DNA from 3 places in the Pseudomonas sp. AK181 genome. Region 3 is predicted to be linked to each of the others. Evidence: predicted binding sites of a transcription regulator. Region 3 holds the regulator's gene; each other region holds the start of a gene.
The links. Region 3 encodes sigma-54, which starts transcription at its own class of promoters, with help from an activator protein. Its sites were predicted from a motif close to ANTGGCATNNANNTTGCTNT; they were not measured.

Region 1 (4,917 bases), 2.8 Mb from region 3:
CTTTGATCACGCGATTGGAGTTGAGGTTCTTGACGCGGATCTGTTCGCTCATGCCGCCGTTGGACAACGCCTCGCCTGGCATTCTGACATTCAGGCCGCCACTGCTGGCGGAAATCACCACCTGGTCACCCTTGCGAATCACCTCGGCCTGTTCCAGATGAACCAGCGTGAGGACTTGGTCGGTGACTACGGGGCGCGTAAGTTTCTGCCCGACGGCCTGGTCCAGCGACGTCAGGTAGCCCTGGTTGATCAGGCTGATGTCCCGCTCGCGCAACGCCACATCGTCGTAGCCGATGATGCCAGTGCGCTTCAACGGTCGCGCCACGACCACCACATCGCGAAACAGCTTGACCTGAGCCGGTACAAAAACCGTCCAGGGCGAGGCGCCCTCACAGCGCACCTTTACGGTCACACGGCCGATGGGCTGGGCGGGGCTTTCCAGGGTGGCTGTCAATTCCTTGTCGCACAGTGGCATGCGCAAGCGTGGGTCTAACTGGTTGACCTGAATTTCATAACGCCCCGGCGTCTGGGTGGTCGCCAGATAATCTTCTACAGTGAACTCAAGAAAGCCTTGGGTGACGCCGATAAGTAGATCAGGCAGGGTAACGTTGTCGGCGCGGGCCGTGACGCCCAGGCCCGAGACAAGCAGCGCCATCGCGGCGCAGAGCAGTCTGCGGTAGCGTGAGCGGCCAGGGTGTCGGGAAACTGTCGTTTTAATATCCATACTCAGTAAATAGCAAAGCTCGTGCCGTTTAGTGTTGGGTACGCGTCGTACCCCTAGGATTTAGGAGTCTGGGCATGGCAGGTGTAATGGATTCAGTAAACCAGCGCACACAGCTGGTAGGGCAGAATCGCCTGGAGTTGTTGCTTTTCCGCCTGGATGGCAATCAGTTGTATGGCATCAACGTGTTTAAAGTGCGTGAAGTGCTGCAATGTCCCAAATTGACGATCATGCCCAAGTCCAGTCCGGTAGTGTGTGGCGTGGCCAACATTCGTGGCGCGACCATTCCGATTCTTGACCTGGCAATGGCCACGGGGGCCGCGGGTTTGCAAGACCGCCAGAACCCTTTCGTGATCATCACCGAATACAACACCAAGACCCAGGGTTTCCTGGTGCGCTCGGTGGAGCGCATCGTCAATATGAACTGGGAAGAGATCCATCCGCCGCCCAAGGGCACGGGACGCGATCACTACCTGACGGCGGTGACGCGGGTTGACAATCAGTTGGTGGAAATCATCGACGTGGAGAAGATCCTCGCCGAAGTGGCTCCCACCTCGGAAACCATCTCCGTTGGCGTGGTGGATGCCGAAACGGCACATAAGGCGGTTTCGCTGCGCGTGTTGACCGTGGACGACTCTTCCGTGGCGCGCAAGCAGGTCACACGTTGCCTGCAAACCGTCGGGGTGGAGGTGGTAGCCCTCAATGACGGCCGACAAGCCCTGGATTACCTGCGCAAGCTGGCGGACGAAGGCAAGAAGCCCGAAGAAGAATTCTTGATGATGATCTCTGACATCGAGATGCCGGAAATGGACGGCTACACACTCACGGCCGAGATACGTAACGATCCACGCATGCAAAAATTGCATATCATCCTGCATACTTCGTTGTCGGGGGTATTCAATCAGGCAATGGTCAAGAAGGTCGGTGCGGATGACTTCCTGGCCAAATTCCGTCCTGATGACCTCGCATCCCGGGTAGTCGACCGGATCAAGGCAGCAGATCACGGCTAGGGGATGTCCCCTGGCGGTCACACGATTTAAGAGGCGGCATCATTGTCTACGGGTAATTTGGATTTCGAACAGTTCCGGGTCTTCCTGGAAAAAGCCTGTGGCATATTGCTCGGTGAAAACAAGCAGTACCTGGTATCCAGCCGCCTCAACAAGCTGATGGAACAGCAGGGCATCAAATCCCTGGGTGAGTTGGTCCAGCGGATCCAGGGTCAGCCGCGCAGTGGGCTCAAGGAAATGGTGGTCGATGCCATGACCACCAACGAAACCTTATGGTTTCGCGATACCTATCCCTTTGAAGTGCTCAAGAACAAAGTGTTGCCCGAAGCCATCAAGGCCAGCCCGGGCCAGCGCCTGCGTATCTGGTCGGCGGCCTGTTCTTCGGGGCAGGAGCCGTACTCGATCTCGATGTCCATCGATGAGTTCGAGCGGACCAACATGGGCCAGTTGAAAGCCGGCGCGCAAATTGTGGCCACGGATTTGTCCGGCACCATGCTCACCAACTGCAAGACCGGTGAGTACGACAGCCTGGCGCTGGGCCGAGGGTTGTCCCAGGAACGCCTGCAACGCTACTTCGATCCCAAAGGGGCAGGGCGTTGGGCGATCAAGGCGCCGATCAAGAACCGCGTCGAATTTCGCTCGTTCAACCTGCTCGACAGCTACGCCAGCCTGGGCAAGTTCGACATGGTGTTCTGCCGCAACGTGCTGATCTATTTCTCGGCTGAAGTGAAGAAAGACATCCTGTTGCGTATCCATGGCACGCTCAAGCGTAGAGGTTATTTGTTCCTCGGTGCTTCCGAGGCGCTCAATGGGCTGCCGGATCACTTCCAGATGGTGCAATGCAGCCCGGGGATCATCTACCAGGCCAAGTAAGCCTTGGTGTAGGCAATAGAACTGTGGGAGCCGGGCTTGCCCGCGATGGCGGTGTGTCAGTCGATGAATAGGTCGGCAGGTACTCCGCCATCGCAGGCAAGCCAGCTCCCACATTTGTTTTCTCGGCAAGCTGGCGTAAAGCGGCAACTGCCGATTGCCGCTTTACTGGCACTACGCGGAAATCGCTTGCCGCTTTTCTGGCAGAGCCACCGGCAACTCCCCTCGAAACCCTTGATATACGGGCTCCCGCAAGATTGGCATGCACCTTGCTATAACCCTGCTAACGAACAGCAGGTCAGCCTAAAGGTTTCCGCCATGAGCATCAGCTTCGATAAAGCGCTCGGTATCCACGAACAAGCCCTGGGCTTCCGCGCCCAGCGTGCCGAAGTCCTGGCTAACAACATTGCCAACGCCGACACCCCGAACTACAAGGCTCGGGACTTGGACTTCTCCGCTGTGCTCGCCGCACAACAGGACAAGACCAAGAACGGCACCTTCGCCTTGAATATGACCAACAGCCGTCATATTGAAGCGCAAGGCCTGAGCAAGGGTGACGAGTCGCTGCTGTATCGCACACCGATGCAGCCGTCGATCGACCAGAACACCGTCGACGCCCAGCTGGAGCAATCGAACTACGCCGAAAACTCGGTGAACTTCCAGGCCAGCTTCACCCTGCTCAACAGCAAATTCAAAGGGCTGATGTCAGCCCTGCGTGGAGAGTAAGCCATGTCCCTGTCCAGTGTTTTCAATATTGCCGGCAGTGGCATGAGCGCGCAGACCACGCGTTTGAACACCGTCGCCAGTAACATCGCCAACGCCGAAACCGTCTCCTCGAGCATTGACCAGACTTATCGCGCCCGCCACCCGGTGTTCGCCACCATGTTCCAGGGGGGGCAGGCAAGCGGCAGCGATTCGTTGTTCCAGAACCAGGACGCCGCCGGCTCCGGTGTGCAGGTGTTGGGCGTGGTCGAAGACCAGAGCAACCTGGAGGCCCGTTACGAGCCCAACCACCCGGCCGCGAACGAAAAGGGCTACGTCTACTACCCCAACGTCAACGTGGTCGAGGAAATGGCTGACATGATCTCCGCCAGTCGCTCGTTCCAGACCAACGCGGAAATGATGAACACCGCCAAAACCATGATGCAGAAGGTTCTGACCCTGGGTCAGTGATAAGGGGCGCCAAATAATGGCCATCGTTGATACGTCAAACAACACGGCGGTTCAGGACCTTTTCAATTCCAAGGTCAAGACCGCGACGAACAACAGCAGCGTCAGCGACGCTTCCAAGACGGCGACGGGCAATCAGTCGCTGGGCAAGGATGCGTTCCTGCAACTGCTCGTCACCCAGCTGAAAAACCAGAACCCGCTGTCGCCCCAGGACAACGGCGCGTTCGTCGCGCAGCTTGCACAGTTCAGCAGCCTGGAAGGCATCAACACCCTGAACGACTCGGTGAACAACATCTCCAGCAACTTCAGCTCGTCGCAGGCGCTGCAGGCTTCGTCGCTGGTGGGGCGCTCGATCATCATCCAGACCGACAAGGCCATGGTGGATACCAGCAAGAGCATGACCGGTTCGGTGGATGTGACCGCGGCGGTGGGCAATGTCTCCGTCAAGATCACCGACAAAGACGGCAATGTGGTGCGCACCGTTGACATGGGTGCCCAGAGTGCCGGTGCCCAGAGCTTTATCTGGGATGGCAAGAACGACAAGGGCGAGGTTGCCCCAGCTGGCACCTACACCTTCAATGCCACCACCAAGAACGACAAAGGCGACGCAGTGGCCTTGACCACTTCGCTGCCCGCCACGGTCACCAGCGTGACCCTGAGCAAGACCGGCGGCGAAATGCTGCTCAACCTTGCAGGCGGCATGGGCAGCGTCAAGCTGTCGCAAATTCAGACTATCGGTACATAGAGCCGGCTAAATACGGCAGAGGGAGAGAAACATGTCTTTTAATATCGGCCTTAGCGGCCTCTATGCGGCCAACAAACAACTGGACGTGACCGGCAACAACATCGCCAACGTCGCGACCACTGGCTTCAAGTCATCCCGTGCGGAATTCGCCGATATCTACGCGGCTTCCAAGCTGGGCACTGGCCAGAACAGCATCGGCAACGGTGTGAACCTGGCGGCGGTGTCCCAGCAGTTCACCCAGGGCGACGTCAACGGCAGCGGCGGCATCCTCGACATGGCGATCCAGGGCGGTGGCTTCTTCGTACAGAAGGGCAGCGACGGTTCGCTGGAGTACACCCGTAGCGGCGCTTTCCGTGCGGACAAGGACGGCTACATCACCAACAACACCGGCACTTCCCGCTTGC
Region 2 (4,917 bases), 3.0 Mb from region 3:
TTGAGCACATGTTGCATGCCCGGCTGTTCCCACACATGGTCTTCGCTGATGCGCTGCAACTCGCCGTCAAGCCATCGGTACGCCCGGCAATCACCGACATGGGCCAGGGTAAAACGTTGGCCGCGAAACACCAGGGCGCTGAGGGTGGTGAGCAACGGTTGCCCACCGCCGTTGGCTTGCAACCAGCGATTCTGCGCCAGTAACAGACGTTCCAGCGCCTGGGCCACGCTCCAGGTTTGTGGCGTGGCGTAGTAGTCCAGGGCCAGGGCCTGCAAGGTCGAGCGTGCGGCCAGGCCACCGTCGGCGCATTGGCTCACACCATCGGCCAGTGCGCACAGGTAGCCTTTGCTCGCGGCCAGTTCCGCCATGGGCGTGACCACCCGCAGCGCATCCTGGTTTTCGCTGCGTGGGCCGATGGCGCTGGCCTGGGCGACGCTCAGTTGTAAGCTCATCAGACGCGGGCGGCGGTCACGGCGGCCGAACCCCAGGTGGTTCTCCAGCGCCGTTTCACCCCATGCAGGCCGAACCAGGCCAGCACACCGAGGCTGGCGAACAACCACAGGGCCAGTTGATAGCTGCCGGTGCTCTGCTTGATGGCGCCCATGCCCGCCGCGAGGGCGAAGCCGCCGATGCCACCGGCCATGCCGATCAGGCCGGTCATGACGCCGATCTCACTGCGAAAACGCTGCGGCACCAGTTGGAATACCGCGCCATTGCCGGCGCCCAGGCCGAGCATGGTGCAGACGAAAAGCGCCAGCGCCGCGTAGGAACTGGGCAGGTTGAACCCCACTGCCGCAATGCAGATCACCGCCACGCTGTACATGCCGAGCAAGGTTTTGATCCCGCCGAACCGGTCTGCCAGGGCGCCGCCCAATGGGCGCATCAGGCTGCCGCCGAACACACAGGCGGCGGTGTAGTAGCCGGCGGTCACCGGGCTCAGGCCGTACTGGTCGTTGAAGTAGCCGGGCAGGGCGCTGGCCAGGCCGATAAACCCGCCGAAGGTCACGCTGTAGAAGAACATGAACCACCAGCTGTCGCGGTCGCCCAGGGCCTTGAAGTAGTCGGCCATGGATTTGGCTTTCGGCCGTTCAGGCGCATTGCGCGCCAGCCAGGCGAACACGATCAGGGTCAGCACCAGTGGGATCAGCGCAAAGCCGAACACGTTACTCCAACCAAACGCGGCCGCCAGCACGGGCGCCAACAGCGCGGCAAACACGGTGCCGGAGTTACCGGCGCCGGCGATGCCCATGGCCTTGCCCTGATGCTCCGCCGGGTACCACTGGGACGCCAAAGGCAGGGCGACCGCGAAGGACGCACCGGCCATGCCCAGAAACATGCCCAGCAGCAACGCTTGTTCGTAGCTGTGGATCCCCAGTTTCCAGGCGCAGAACAGCGCCACGATCACAATCACCTGGCCAATCAGCCCGGCGGTCTTGGGCGACAGCTTGTCGGCCAGCATCCCCATCAAGAAGCGCAGTACCGCGCCCGCCAGGATCGGCGTGGCCACCACCAGGCCGCGCTGTTGGGTGGTCAGGTGCAAGTCAGCGGCAATCTGCACCGCCAGGGGGCCCAACAGGTACCAGACCATGAAGCTCAGGTCGAAATACAGGAACGCGGCAAACAGGGTCGGGGTGTGCCCGGATTTCCAGAAGCTTGATTTCATCACGCACCTCAACGGTTGGGGTCTAGAAACGAAAAAACGCCGCCACCGGGTTCGCGAGGGCAAACCGGGTGGGCGACGTCTTTGTCGTGGAGGGGGCAACCGCCGTTGGCTACCTGTGGTGAATGCTTAGCAAGTCCTGCGCCAACCCGAATTATTCACACCTCTCGCTTGCGCCATCAGCGGCGCATGGCGGGACGCGGAGCGTCCCTGGCGGCGTTCCCACGCAGGAGCGTGGGAACCATCAAGCTGAGCCACATCAGCCGAGCAACTCGCTCATGGCAATAATCTGCTCTGCCACCTGGATCAGTTTCTGTTGACGGCTCATGGCCTGGCGGCGCATCAGGGTGTAGGCCTCTTCTTCGTTACAGCTCTTCATCTTCATCAACAGGCCCTTGGCCAATTCGATGCGCTTGCGTTCGGCCAGTTGCTGGTCGCGGGCATGCAGCTGGGCGCGCAGGGCCTGGTCACTCTCGAAGCGCGCCATGGCCACATCGAGGATCGGTTGCAGGCGCTGGGCCTGGATGCCTTCGACGATATAGGCACTGACGCCGGACTTGATGGCCTGGCGCATCACATTCGGGTCGTGCTCGTCGGTAAACATCACGATGGGCCGGGGCTGATCGCGGCTGACCAGCACCACTTGCTCCATCACATCGCGCCCGGGTGACTCGGTATCGATCAGGATCACATCCGGGCGCACTGTTTCGACGCGTGCGGGCAGGTCGATGGTCAAGCCGGACTCATCGATCACCTCAAAGCCGGCCTCGATCAATGCGGCTTTGAGGCGCCCGACCTTGCGCGGGGTGTCGTTGATCAACAGGATTCGCAGCATCGTCAGGCTCCTGTCAGCGCAGCGCTTGGCGGTTGGCGTCATCGGCCAGGGCATGCAGGTGGAAGCTGCGGGCGTAGCCAGCGGGGTCGCTGCCGTCCCAGGTCTTGCCGTCGAGCAACTGGCTGCGGCGCATGTCCGAGTCGCCTGGGGTAATGCCCAGCGTCTCGGCCGCCTGGCGGTACAGCGCCAGTTGCTGCACCTGCCGGGCGATGCCCAGGTAGTCCGGGTCTTCACGCAGCAAGCCCCAGCGCCGGAACTGGGTCATAAACCACATGCCGTCGCTGAGGTAAGGCAGGTTCACCTCGCCGTCGGCGAAAAAGCGCAGCGCATGGGAATCCTGCCACTGGTTGCCCAGGCCATCCTCATAGTGCCCCAGCAAGCGCGGTTCGATGCAGGCCACAGGCGCATCGAGGTATTCAGGGGCACTGAGCAACTGGGCGGTAGAGCGGCGGTTTTCACGGCTCTGCTCGATAAACCGGCTGGCCTCCAGGATCGCCATGACCAGCACGCGTGCGGTATTGGGGTACGCGTCAACGAAGGCTTGGGTGCAGCCCAGGACTTTTTCCGGGTGGTCCGGCCAGATCGCCTGGCTGGTCGCCAGGGTGAAGCCCTGGTTCTGTTGCACTGCGCTGGCGCACCAGGGTTCGCCCACGCAAAGGCCGTCGATACGTCCGGCTTGCAGGTGCGCGACCATTTGTGGCGGCGGCACTACTACGCTGTTCACATCCTGCAAGGGATGAATGCCTTGGCTCGCCAGCCAGTAATACAACCACATGGCGTGGGTGCCGGTGGGAAACGTCTGGGCGAAGGTCAGTTTTGTCCGGCTTTGGTGCACGTGGCGTTTCAATGCTTCAGGAGTGATCACCCCTTGCTGTTGCAGGCCATGGGACAGGTTGATGCCCTGGCCATTCTGGTTCAGCCCCATCAGCACCGCCATGGGGCTGGGGGCGACGCCGCCGATGCCCAGGTGCACGGCATAGATCAGCCCGTAGAGACTGTGGGCAGCGTCCAGTTCACCGCTGACCAGCTTGTCGCGCAGGTTGGCCCAGGACGCTTGGCGCTTGAGGTTGAGTGTGAGGCCAAAGGGTTGGGCGAAGCCCTGGGTGGCGGCGACCACCAGCGAGGCGCAATCGGTCAGGGCCATGAACCCAAGGTCCAGGCTGCTCTTTTCCGGGGCATCGCTGCCGTTTACCCAAGCCAGCGGATCGTTCATCAATACCTGCCTTTTTCTGAAAAAAAAGCGCCGTTTCCCAGGTTGGCGTATAGGCCATTGCAGGGGAACGACGCCTTTGTCCGTAGGCCCGTGCCGCCGTTGGTGCGAGCCTGATCCAGAGTGCAAAGCAAGGCACATGCCATGGGCAGGAGGTCGCAGTTGGCCGTCAACTTTCCATCATGATTGATCCTCGTGCGCCTCGCAGTATGGCCGCTTCTTCAGGCCAGACCGCCAGGCATACCCACGGTGCACGCTGATTACCTCGCAACCCTCAATTGTCGCTGGCTGTTCAGCGCGCTGCTGTGCGCCGCGCTGTTGCTGGGCAGTCGTACGGCGTGTGGCGAGGTGTTGCAGCTCTACGCTGCCGACGACACGAGAAGCTCGGCGGTGGTGCTGCGGCATATTTCCGTCAGTAGGCTGCGCGGCATCATGCGCGGTGCGGGGCTGGATGAGCCGCGCTACCCACTGCGTGAACACGGCGGGCGTACGTTCTATGTAACCGGCCCTTCCAGCTATGTCGACCAGGTGTTGCGTCTCGCCCAACGGATGGACCGCCCCCCTCGCAAGGTGCCAGAGCGCGCCCCGGTATTCGGCGTGGTGAAAGTGATCAATGTCCTCGTGGACGATCACCTGCAGGGCGCGGGAGCCAACAAGGTCCAGGTACCGGGCATGGCCTCCATGCTCGAAGCTCGGCTATCCCAGGCGCAGAAGGACCAACGGGCCGACGGCCGTCTTGTGTTGATGGCTTATCCGGATACCAACAGTCTGTTGATCAAGGGCCCACCCGCCCAAGTGAAGGTTATCGAAAAACTGGTGGCCGAGCTGGATGTCGCCCAGGCGCTGGATGACGCCTCGCCAGGGCAGGCTGGCGTAGATGGCGACGGACTGCCCTGGATTGGCCCACCTCAGTTGAGCGCCGCGCAACACGAGCGTGTGCGACGTGCGTTCCTGGGAGCGGACCCTGAGTTTTCCCCCTGAATAAGGCGTTTGTCCATGCACCTGGAAATATTGCTGCAGGAGCAACTGATCAGCCGCAAGCGTTTGGCCGCATTCGCACCGGGGAAGGTGCTGCCCTTGGACCCAGGCGTCACTCGCTGTGTGGAGGTGCGGGTCAATGGACAACTGATGGCAGTGGGAGAGTTGGTGCAGTTGGAGGATCGGCTAGGGGTTGAATTGCAGGAGACGTTTCAGGAGTGGTTGCCGCGATAA
Region 3 (4,917 bases):
GTTTCTTCGTCGGCATCCAGGTACAGCACGTCGCAATGAATGTGCTTGGCGCGCACTTCTTCCAGCAGTTCCGGGAACCGCGAAAGGTGGCTGGGCAGGTTGCGCGCATCAATCGAGACAGCCACCAGTGGCTGTGCCAATTCGGTATGGATCAATGCACGTTCCGCCAGCTCTGGCAGCAGGCCGGCCGGCAGGTTATCGATGCAATAGAAGCCGTTGTCCTCAAGCACATTGAGGGCGGTGCTCTTACCCGAGCCGGAGCGACCGCTGACGATGATCAAACGCATGATTACTGCCCGTTTTGTTCATCCAGGACAACTTGGTACAACGCCTCATTGGTGGGGGCGCTGCGCAGTTTGTCGCGTACATCCTTGCGGTCAAGCATGCTGGCGATCTGCCGGAGCAGTTCCAGGTGCGCATCGGTGGCGGCTTGCGGGACCAGCAGAACGAACAGCAGGTCAACCGGGGCACCGTCGATGGCGTCGAAGTCGATGGGTTTTTCCAAGTGCAGCAGGGCGCTGACCGGGGTATCGCAGCCTTCGAGGCGGCAGTGAGGAATGGCGATTCCATTACCAAAACCGGTCGAGCCGAGTTTTTCACGAGCAATCAGAGCTTCGAAAACATCTTGCATCTCCAGCTCAGGCACTTGGCTGCTGATCAGGTTGGCAATTTGTTCGAGGGCGCGCTTTTTACTGCCGCCCGGCACGTTCACGAGGGAACGGCCGGGGGTCAGGATGGTTTCAAGTCGGATCATGGGGGGAGAGTTAACGACCTGTACCTTGCATCAGGTGCAGATTCTTTTCCTTATGCTTTATGAGTTGGCGGTCGAGCTTGTCGTAGAGCGAGTCGATTGCCGCGTACATGTCTTCATGTTCCGCATTGGCGACGAGCTTGGCATTCGGTACGTGCAGGGTGGCCTCGATTTTCTGCTTGAGCTTATCGACCTCCATGATGACCTGCACGTTGGTGATCTTGTCAAAATGCCCCGCAAGCTTGTTCAGCTTGCTCTCGGTGTATTCACGCAGGGGCTTGGTGACTTCCAGCTGGTGTCCACTGATGTTGACTTGCATACAGCTTCTCCTTCGTTGCCAGTGCATAAAGCGGTGGGCAGGAATACCCACCACTGGAACGCTGTGGCCCGCCCGTCACATCAACCGCTTACGCTCGCTGGAAGGCGCGATCCCAAGGGACTCGCGGTACTTGGCGACGGTTCGACGGGCGACCTGAATGCCTTGTGCCTCCAGTAAACCAGCGATCTTGCTGTCACTCAACGGCTTTTTCTGATTTTCCGCGGCAACCAGTTTTTTGATGATCGCGCGGATCGCCGTGGACGAGCATTCGCCGCCTTCGGAGGTGCTGACGTGGCTGGAGAAAAAGTATTTCAGCTCATAAATACCCCGTGGGGTATGCATGAATTTCTGCGTGGTGACCCGGGAAATCGTCGATTCATGCATGCCAACGGCTTCGGCGATGTCGTGCAGCACCAGAGGCTTCATGGCCTCGTCGCCGTATTCCAGGAAACCGCGCTGGTGTTCGACGATCTGGGTCGCGACTTTCATCAGGGTTTCGTTGCGGCTTTGCAGGCTCTTGATGAACCACCGCGCTTCCTGCAACTGGTTGCGCATGAAGGTGTTGTCGGCGCTGGTGTCAGCGCGGCGCACAAAACCTGCGTACTGCGGGTTGACCCGCAGGCGCGGTACCGACTCCTGGTTCAGCTCCACCAGCCAGCGTTCGTTGTCCTTGCGCACGATGACGTCGGGGACCACGTATTCGGCTTCGCTGGATTCGATCTGCGAGCCCGGACGCGGGTTGAGGCTTTGCACCAGCTCGATGACCTGGCGCAAGTCATCTTCCTTGAGCTTCATGCGGCGCATCAGTTGGCTGTAGTCGCGACTGCCCAACAGGTCGATGTAGTCACTGACCAGGCGTTGCGCTTCGGTGAGCCATGGCGTCTTGGCGGGCAGTTGGCGCAGTTGCAGCAACAGGCACTCGCTGAGCGTGCGGGCACCGATGCCGGCGGGCTCGAATTGCTGGATGCGGTGCAGGACGGCTTCGATTTCGTCCAGTTCGATGTCCAGTTCCGGGTCGAAGGCCTCGAGGATCTCATCGAGGGTTTCGTCCAGGTAGCCCTGGTTGTTGATGCAGTCGATCAGGGTGACCGCGATCAGGCGATCGGTATCGGACATCGGCGCCAGGTTCAGTTGCCACAACAAGTGGCTCTGCAGGCTCTCGCCCACCGACGTACGGGTGGTGAAGTCCCACTCGTCATCATCGTTGCTCGGCAGGCTGCTGGCGCTGGTCTGGTAGACGTCTTCCCACGCGGTGTCCACGGGAAGCTCGTTGGGAATGCGTTCGTTCCAGTCGCCTTCTTCCAGGTTGTCCACCGTCGGGGCGGTTTCCTGATAGGAAGGTTCCTGCACGTCGGGGTTGGGTTTTTGCTCGATGTTGTCGGCCAGCGGATCTGCGTTGTCGAAGTCGTCGCCTTCTTCCTGGCGTTCGAGCATCGGATTGGACTCCAGGGCCTCCTGGATTTCCTGTTGCAGGTCCAGGGTCGACAATTGGAGCAGGCGGATGGCCTGTTGCAGCTGCGGTGTCATCGTCAGCTGCTGGCCCATTCTCAGGACTAGCGATGGTTTCATGGCAGGGGCTTAACACCTTATTCGCCGGCGCAATGCGCCATCCACGACAGGGCGCGTGAGCGCCAAACATAAGCAAATTATATGCCTGATCTCGGGGCCTTTGCCTAGAGCGCGGTAACAATAAAAAAACCGAGGTTTCTATTGACTCCCGCGCGCTCCAGGGAAAAGCGCGATACCCCTGTGTTTACAGGCGGAACTCGTGACCCAGGTACACTTCCTTCACCAGCTCGTTAGCCAGAATCGTCTCGGCATCGCCTTCGGCAATCAGCTGACCATCGTTGACGATATAAGCGGTTTCGCAGATATCGAGGGTCTCGCGCACGTTGTGGTCGGTGATCAGCACCCCAATGCCCTTGGCCTTGAGGTGATGGATGATCTGCTTGATGTCACCCACCGAAATCGGGTCGACACCGGCGAAGGGTTCATCCAGCAGGATGAATTTCGGCGCGGTTGCCAGGGCGCGAGCGATTTCCACGCGGCGACGCTCACCACCGGACAAGCTCATGCCGAGGTTGTCGCGAATATGGTTGATGTGGAATTCCTGCAACAGGCTTTCCAGCTCCTGGCGGCGGCCATCGCGATCGAGTTCCTTGCGGGTCTCGAGGATCGCCATGATGTTGTCGGCTACCGACAGTTTGCGGAAGATCGACGCTTCCTGGGGAAGATAGCCGATACCTGCCCGTGCACGACCGTGCATGGGTTGGTGGCTGACGTCCAGGTCGTCGATCAATACGCGACCCTGGTCTGCCTGGACCAGCCCGACGATCATATAGAAGCAGGTGGTTTTGCCGGCGCCGTTAGGGCCGAGCAAACCGACGATCTGGCCGCTGTCGATCGACAGGCTGACATCGCGTACCACCTGGCGGCTTTTATAGGCTTTGGCCAGGTGCTGGGCTTTCAGGGTTGCCATTACTCGGCCTTCTTCTTCGGCTGGATAACCATGTCGATGCGTGGGCGCGGTGCGGTGACCTTGTTGCCGTTGGCGCGACCGGCGTTGGCGATCTGCTTGACGGTGTCATAGGTGATTTTTTCACCTTCGGTCGAGTTGCCGTCGGGGCTAAGTACCTTGGCCTGGTCGATCAGTACGATACGATTCTGCTGGGCGTGATACTGGATGGTCTTACCGTAGCCCTTCATCGGGCCGGTGTCGGTGGCGGACTGCTTCTGCTCGAAATAAGCCAGGTTGCCCACCGATGTCACCACGTCAATGTCGCCTGCCTGGGTGCGCGTCAGGGTCACCGTGTTGCCGGTGATCTTCATCGAGCCCTGGGTGATGATCACGCCGCCGGTATAGGTGGCGACACCTTTCTTGTCATCGAGCTGTGCATCGTCAGCCGAAATATGGATCGGTTGCTGGCTATCGTTCGGCAGAGCCCAGGCGCTCACGCTTCCCAGTGCTGCGCCCAGACCGAGCAAAATAGGGAGGGTTTTAACGAGCCTCATACTGTCCTCTTACGTTCGATAGCAGGTGTATCCTGCTTTCTTTCAAATACGCTTTCATTCCCTTGCCAGTCGATACACCGCCAGCGCCGTCGATTCTAACGTCTTGCTCGGTCTGCGCATATTGCTTCTGTGGGAATACGGTCATGCGACTGCTGGTAATGATGGTGTCACGGTTCTGCGCGTCTGTACGTGCGACGCGAACCGAGTCGATCAGTTCAACTTCGGTGCCGTCCGAGTTCACTTCGCCACGCTTGCTGGTCACGTGCCAGGGAAATTCGGTGCCGCGATACAGGTTCAGGTCCGGATTGGTCAGCAGGCTGACGTCGGCTACCTTCAAGTGCTCGACCTTGTCCGACGTCAATTCATACTGCACCTTGCCGTCGGGCAGGTACTGAATGCTGTAGGCATTGGTGGCGTAATAGTCGATTAGGCCTTCGTCAACCTGCGCAACAGGCTTGTCGAGAAAGCGCTCCGGGCTGATATTCCAGTAGCCCACCGCCAGGAGCAGCGCGGCGATGACCCCGAATAACAGGAAGTTGCGAATCTTTTTGCTCAGCATATAACGCTCTATAGGTAGGCGGCGTGGGCCGCTTCAAGACTGCCCTGGGCACGCAGGATCAACTCGCAGAACTCGCGGGCGGCACCTTCGCCGCCACGGGCGGTGGTGATGCCATGGGCGTGTTCGCGCACAAACGTTGCGGCATTCGCGACGGCCATGCCCAGGCCCACCCGGCGAATCACCGGCAGGTCTGGCAGGTCGTCGCCCAGATAGGCGACCTGTTCATAGCTTAGGTTGAGTTGGCCAAGAAGCTCGTCCAGTACCACCAGTTTATCC

Region 1: flgB (flagellar basal body rod protein FlgB) is a predicted target of sigma-54. The motif match lies at 2,855-2,874, and genes of this name have one in related genera.
Region 2: V8689_RS20950 (CmpA/NrtA family ABC transporter substrate-binding protein) is a predicted target of sigma-54. The motif match lies at 3,833-3,852, and genes of this name have one in related genera.

Annotation. Positions count from the first base shown of each region.
Region 1 is NZ_CP146348.1:4,734,296-4,739,212, reverse strand. It holds gene flgA (flagellar basal body P-ring formation chaperone FlgA) at 1-724, opposite strand, end outside; gene V8689_RS21615 (chemotaxis protein CheV) at 799-1,731, shown strand; gene cheR (protein-glutamate O-methyltransferase CheR) at 1,774-2,601, shown strand; gene flgB (flagellar basal body rod protein FlgB) at 2,917-3,324, shown strand; gene flgC (flagellar basal body rod protein FlgC) at 3,328-3,771, shown strand; gene flgD (flagellar hook assembly protein FlgD) at 3,788-4,513, shown strand; gene flgE (flagellar hook protein FlgE) at 4,545-4,917, shown strand, end outside.
Region 2 is NZ_CP146348.1:4,596,262-4,601,178, reverse strand. It holds gene V8689_RS20965 (bifunctional protein-serine/threonine kinase/phosphatase) at 1-452, opposite strand, end outside; gene V8689_RS20960 (nitrate/nitrite transporter) at 452-1,663, opposite strand; gene V8689_RS20955 (ANTAR domain-containing response regulator) at 1,920-2,495, opposite strand; gene V8689_RS20950 (CmpA/NrtA family ABC transporter substrate-binding protein) at 2,509-3,708, opposite strand; gene V8689_RS20945 (secretin N-terminal domain-containing protein) at 3,955-4,686, shown strand; gene V8689_RS20940 (FliM/FliN family flagellar motor switch protein) at 4,702-4,917, shown strand.
Region 3 is NZ_CP146348.1:996,562-1,001,478, forward strand. It holds gene rapZ (RNase adapter RapZ) at 1-287, opposite strand, end outside; gene ptsN (PTS IIA-like nitrogen regulatory protein PtsN) at 290-754, opposite strand; gene hpf (ribosome hibernation-promoting factor, HPF/YfiA family) at 765-1,070, opposite strand; gene V8689_RS04800 (RNA polymerase factor sigma-54) at 1,146-2,639, opposite strand; gene lptB (LPS export ABC transporter ATP-binding protein) at 2,824-3,549, opposite strand; gene lptA (lipopolysaccharide transport periplasmic protein LptA) at 3,549-4,082, opposite strand; gene lptC (LPS export ABC transporter periplasmic protein LptC) at 4,069-4,641, opposite strand; gene V8689_RS04820 (KdsC family phosphatase) at 4,650-4,917, opposite strand, start outside.